Regions from separate parts of the Listeria sp. MAN/IMW/UF555 genome, predicted to be linked through region 2. Evidence: a T-box and tRNA genes for the amino acid it is inferred to sense, from the RefSeq annotation. Region 2 holds a T-box; the other holds one or more tRNA genes.
The links. The T-box of region 2 lies ahead of AC4PG8_RS00680 (valine--tRNA ligase). A T-box ahead of a tRNA ligase gene usually reads a tRNA of that ligase, here a tRNA-Val.
Positions count from the first base shown of each region.

Region 1 (3,416 bases), on a different contig from region 2:
TTGTACATAAGAATGATAAATGTGTCGAATTTTTTACTAAAAAATGGAAAGATAGTAATCATATAAGATTATTTCTTGTTTATTATATTTAGTTATTGCTAAAATAAAAGGAGCTATAAAAAATACAAACTCAAGGAGATTATCCAATGACAAAAGAATATTATTTTATAAAACCTGAATTAAGCTCTCCTGAAACAAAGCAAGAAAACATTTCTTCTTGGTTAGATACCCAAGATACAGATTTTTATAATGCACAAATTGCCCAAGAACGGGATTATTGTTTTTGGTGTGATATTGTAGAAACAGCTAAAACGAATTCACGGGAAAGTTATACTTCTATGGCTTATACTTTGAATGATCCTAATATGCTCAACTCCGCTGCAAAAACCAATTTTATTTTGGCAGAAGATGAAGTGTTATATATACACACTCTGTCCGTCATTCGCGACGGTAAAGTCATTGATAAAATAAATGATATTAATGTGAAAGTCTTGGATTATGTTCGTGATGAAAATCAAGCTAGTTTTAATGATGAGAAAAAAGTAACGGTTCTAATTCGTGATTTACATTTAAATGATATTTTCTTAATTGAAACAACTATTGAACGTAAATATGAAGAAAGCAGCATTCGTAACCAATTTTTCCGCTGGATTTATTCGGCTCCAAATTCCTACTGGGCTTACGGAAAGTATCGTTTTGAATTGAAGAACGAGACAGGACAGAATTTAGAAACGAATTTCCATTATTTCCGCGATGAAGCAGGGGCAATTTTAGATAAAGAAAAAGTTATTATTGAAAATAGCCAATCTTATACAATCGAAAAAGAAGACTATATTGGAAATGATCCAAAAGAGTTTGAACTTATGCCATTTATTGATTTTGTTACTGAAAAGACCTATCCAGAAATTACCAAAGCAATCAGTGACGTTTATCAGAAATTCTATCAAGTGGATTTAGCCAGTTTTGCTGGTGATTTGGTTTCCGAATTAGATGCATTACCTTCTTTAAAACATAAAATTAGGCATGCGATTGATTTTGTTCAAAAAGAAATATACTATTTGTATAATGAAACGGAAATGGATGGACATGAGCCTCAAGCGGCAGAAGTAACTTATCAGACGAAACAAGGTGATTGCAAGGCGAAAACGGTTCTTTTAAAAGTGATTTTAGATTATTTAGAAGTCGATTCAGAGCTGATTTTGGTTAATTATGGCAGTGATGTCTTTTTACCGGTTTATACGCCGTCACCATTTAATTTTAACCATGCGATTTTAAAAGTAACAGATGATAATCAAGTTTATTTTATTGATGCCACAATGAGTAGTGACCAAGGCTTTTTAGCTAACCGCCAAAGAAATAGTTTCATGTATTATTTGGAAATTAAACCAGGAACCGAATTACAAAAACAAGAGCCTTTTCAAGATAGAACGCCTTCTGTTGAAGAAATTTTCCGATGTGATGTTAAAGGAAATGAAGCCGAGGTTGTTTTTGAAAGAAAATTACGCGGTGGAATGGCAAACGGATCACGTGAAATGTTTAAAAATGAATCAAATAAAGATATTGTTAATCGCTATAACTTCGCAATTTATAGCAATATGACTTTATATAAAAAATATGAAGAAAATGAGATTGATAAGCACTTTAATAACACGTCCATTCAAATTGTGGAAGATAATAAGGAAATGAATGAGATTTCGCTAGTTTATAAAGCAACAATAACTGACCCATATATTGTAGAAAACAAAAAACGCTTTTTACATTTTTGGAGTTGGGGTAATTTTATTGATGATGGCGCGGAAAAACATTTCCATAAAGATTTCCCGTATTGGGTTGATCGAAATATCATCAAAATGGAGATTCATTTAACGACTGACCACTTGATAGATCAGACGGATTCCTACACACGTCAAGAATGTGACATCAAGTCTAAGTATTTAAATCATCGTGTGACGAAGAAAATTCACAAAAACGGTGCTTCGTGTTATTTAGAGTATCGTCCATATCACAACCTTACTATTTCTGGTAAAGATCTAGAAGAATATATTAAAGCTAATAAAAAAGTTCTAGATAGCAACTGGGGAATTGGTATTGATATCATTGAAGATGGTCTGTTTAAGAAACTTGGTAAGCTATTTAAATAAACGTAAAAAAAGCATCCCTTTCTATAAGGGGTGCTTTTTTATAAATGGTCCCGACTGGTCTCGAACCAGCGACCCCCACCATGTCAAGGTGATACTCTCCCAACTGAGCTACAGGACCAAGTAAACTCAGAAAATAAGCTTAATCGTTTATTTTCTGAATGGATTCACGTTCAATCATTTCGGTTTTAATGATGGTTGTTTTTGGTACGTTTTTATCTTGGTGGATTAAGCGAAATAATAAGTTAGTCGCTTTTTTCCCTAGTTTATTAATTGGTATATCAATAGAAGTAAGTGGCGGTGACAAGAAAGATGATGCTACTTTATCATTATAGCCGATGACAGAAAAATCTGCAGGTATTTGTAAATTTTTATCGGCTGCCATTTTATAAATACTAAGTACTTTTAAATCGTCGGTTGCGAAAACTGCAGTTGGTTTATCGGTGCTTTCCATTAGGCGTAATGCGGCTTTGTAACTGTCTTCAATGCTATAACCGCTATCAATAATCCAGTCATTGCGAAGGTCTAATTGGTGGTCAAATAGGCAGCTTCGAAAACCAGCAAGGCGATCAATCGAAACATGATAATCAAGTGGCGCGTGGATACAAGCAATTTTCTTATGACCTTGCTTGATTAAATGTTTTGTTAGAGCATAACTATCGCCAAAATTGTCAGTATCAACAGAATAAATATTTTTGTAATGTCCTTCTACTTTTCCGGTAACGACAATGGGGATATTATACGGATCTAGTTGATGGAAAAAATCTTCATCAGCGGGAGAACTTAGCATAATTATACCCTTAATCATTTTTTCTTGGATTTTTGAGAGGCATTTTTTGAGTTCGTCTTCGCTGTTTTTGGCGGTCTGAAGAATAAGGTCGAAATTTTCCAACTCAGCTTGAGTGGAAATGGATTGAATTATTTCGGAAAAAAATGGATTTCCCGTTGTTGTGGTTGTGGAGCGATTTGAGATAACCATGATAGCATCAAAGCCTGAAGAAGTAAGTGCGCGAGCTAGTTTGCTTGGCTGGTAGTTGAGTTCATCAATCGCTTCTAATACTTTTTGTCTTGATTCTTTGGAAATATTAGCTTGATTGTTTAGTACTCTGGATACCGTTGATTTTGAAACTCCCGCGTGTTTTGCTATGTCATAAATGGTAGCTGCCAAGGTAATCTTCCTTTCTCTATTGTTTCCGGTATCGGTTCCGGTCATTATCATCCATGTTTATATTACTCAATTTTACGCTAAATGTCCAACTAGATGTTATATAGGGATAA
Region 1 covers NZ_JBZWZS010000003.1:223,098-226,513, forward strand. The annotation lists gene AC4PG8_RS10875 (transglutaminase family protein) at 147-2,141, shown strand; tRNA gene AC4PG8_RS10880 (tRNA-Val) at 2,187-2,259, opposite strand; gene AC4PG8_RS10885 (LacI family DNA-binding transcriptional regulator) at 2,281-3,306, opposite strand.
Region 1: it encodes a tRNA-Val, which carries the amino acid that the T-box ahead of AC4PG8_RS00680 (valine--tRNA ligase) is inferred to sense. The anticodon was not compared.

Region 2 (3,416 bases):
TTTTTCACCTAGAGAAGTAACTGCTTGAATGGTTTCATTTAGTCTTGTTAAGATCCACTTATCACTAACTTCAGTCACATTAGATAGGTCGATTTCATCATATTTCATACCATCAAGATTCATTAATACAAATCGTGATGCATTCCAAATCTTATTAATGAAATTCCAAGTAGACTCTACTTTTTCAAAACTAAATTTCAAGTCTTGACCAGGTGAGGAACCAGTGGCAAGTGTGTAGCGTAATGAATCGGCTCCATACTTATCAATAACTTCAATTGGATCTACTCCGTTACCAAGTGATTTAGACATTTTGCGCCCTTCTGAATCACGTACCAAACCATGAATTAAAGTGTCTTTAAAAGGTCTTTCTCCTGTAAATTCAACAGATTGGAAAATCATTCTTGATACCCAGAAAAAGATGATATCGTAACCAGTTACTAATGTATTAGTTGGGAAGAAATGTTTGTAATCAGGATTTTCAGTGTCAGGCCAACCCATAGTAGAAAATGGCCATAAAGCAGAACTAAACCAAGTATCCAGAACATCTTCATCTTGCTCCCATTGATCTAGGTTTTCAGGCTCATTTTCGCCAACGTAGATTTCACCAGTTTCTTTGTGATACCAAGCAGGGATTCTATGTCCCCACCATAATTGGCGAGAAATACACCAATCGTGAATATTATCCATCCAAGTTTCATATGTTTTTTCAAATCTAGCAGGTACAAAATTTACTTTGTCTTCTGTTTTTTGAAGTGCTAATGCTTCAGCTGCAAGAGGTTCCATTTTAACGAACCATTGCAATGAAAGATACGGTTCTACTACAGCGCCTGTTCTTTCAGAATGTCCTACTGAATGAAGATGAGGTTCTTGTTTTATAAATAAGCCTAAATCTTTAAAGTCTTGAATAATAGCTTTTCTTGCAACAAAACGATCTAAACCATCATATTTACCAGCATTTTCATTCATTGTTCCATCTTCGTGCATTACAATTATTCTTGGTAAATCATGACGATTGCCCACTTCAAAGTCGTTTGGATCATGCGCTGGAGTGATTTTCACTGCTCCTGAACCAAATTCTCTTTCTACGTATTCATCAGCAACGATGGGAATTTCTCTGTTTAAAATAGGCAACATAATCGTTTTACCAATTAAGTGTTGGTATCTTTCATCTTTTGGATGTACAGCAACTGCAGTATCTCCAGGAATTGTTTCTGGTCTAGTTGTTGCAACTTCTAAATATCCTGATCCATCAGTAAGTGGATATTTTAGATGATAAAAACTTCCTTCTATATCTTTATGAATAACTTCAATATCTGATAAAGCTGTTTTTGCTTCTGGATCCCAGTTTATAATATACTGTCCACGATAAATAAGCCCTTTATTGTATAGCGTAACAAATACTTTTTTTACTGCATCAGATAAGCCGGCATCTAAAGTAAAACGTTCTCTGGAATAATCTAAACCTAGACCTAATTTTTCCCACTGTTCTCGGATAAAATCAGCATATTCTTCTTTCCATTCCCATGTTTTATCAACGAATTTTTCTCGACCTAAATCATAACGAGAAATATTTTCTTCTTTTAATTTAGCTTCTACTTTTGCTTGTGTAGCTATACCGGCATGGTCCATCCCTGGTAAATAAAGTGTATCAAAGCCTTGCATTCTTTTCATACGAGTAATTATATCTTGTAATGTTGTATCCCAAGCATGCCCCAGATGAAGTTTTCCGGTTACATTTGGTGGCGGGATTACAATGCTATAAGGCTTTTTATCAGTATTACCTTCTGCTTTAAAAAACTCTTTTTCTAACCACCATTTATATTTCCCGGCCTCTACATTACTAGGTTCGTATTTGGTAGGCATATTTATTTCGTTTTGTTCTGTCATAACGATTCCTCCTTTTTAAGCAAAATAAAAAACTCTTCTCATCCTAATAAAAGGACGAAAAGAGTATTATTCGCGGTACCACCTTTTTACCTACAATAAGAAATGTAGGCACTTCATTGTGTTAACGATAGACGAGATCTACCGGTTATTCCCTACTATTATTTCAGGAAAACTGCTCCAAGGCTACCTTCAGACATTATTTTTGAAAGCTTGCACCGACCGCTTTCTCTCTTAGAAAAATAAATGACCTACTCTTCCTCTTCATCGCATTTAGTTCTATATACTAAAAATAATTTTAACAAATGTTTGTAGATTCGTCAATTAGCCGCGAAGCATTTTACAGGTAACGTCAAAAGCTTCTAAAGTCGCATCAATTTCTTTTTCAGTATGCATTGTAGAAATAAAAACGCCTTCAAACTGAGATGGTGGTAGAAAAATACCTTGCGCTAACATTTCTCGGTAGTAGTTTCTGAAAAATTCTAAATCACTTGTTTTAGCAGTATCAAAGTTAGTGACTTTTTGGTCAGTGAAGAAAAAGCCGAACATCGAGCCTGCTTTGTTTATTGATAATGGTACTTCGTGTCTATTTGAAATTTCGGTCAAGCCTTCTTCCATGCGCTTAATCAGGGAACGGAATACATCATAATGTTGTGGTGTTAATTGTCGAACCGTTTCAAATCCAGCATTCATTGCTAACGGATTACCTGATAAAGTACCAGCTTGGTAGATAGAACCGGCTGGAGCAATTTGTTCCATGATTTCTTTTTTACCACCATAAGCACCAACTGGTAATCCACCGCCGATTACTTTTCCTAAACAAGTAATGTCTGGGGTTACAACATAGTATCCTTGGGCAGAATAATAGTCTACACGGAAGCCTGTCATAACTTCATCAAAGATCAGTAGCGCACCGTATTCAGTTGTTAGTTCTCGTAATCCTTCTAAGAAACCATCAATTGGAGGGACAACACCCATGTTTCCTGCGACTGGCTCCACGATAACAGCTGCTATTTCTTCACCAAATTTTTCAAAAGCTAGTTTGGCGCCTTCTACGTCATTGTATGGAACAGTAATTGTATCAGCAGCAAGACCTTTTGTAACTCCAGGCGAGTCAGGTAATCCTAATGTTGCAACCCCTGAACCAGCTTTGATTAATAAAGAATCTCCGTGACCATGGTAACTTCCTTCAAATTTCAAGATTTTTTCTCTTTTCGTGTATCCACGAGCTAAACGAATAGCGCTCATTGTTGCTTCTGTTCCCGAAGAAACCATACGCACTATTTCGATAGATGGAACGCGCTCAATCACGAGTTTTGCAAGTTCTGTCTCAATTTCTGTAGGTGTACCAAAGCTAGTTCCTTTCATAGCTGCGTTTGTTATCGCATTAACAACAGAAGGATCCGCATGTCCTAAAATAAGTGGTCCCCATGATAAAACGTAATCAATATATTCATTTCCATCGACGTCAGTAATATAGGCGCCTTTCCCGTGGTCCATAAAAACTGGTGAAGCATCGACTGAGTTAAAGG
Region 2 covers NZ_JBZWZS010000001.1:143,537-146,952, reverse strand. The annotation lists gene AC4PG8_RS00680 (valine--tRNA ligase) at 1-1,887, opposite strand, end outside; T-box leader at 1,935-2,161, opposite strand; gene hemL (glutamate-1-semialdehyde 2,1-aminomutase) at 2,209-3,416, opposite strand, start outside.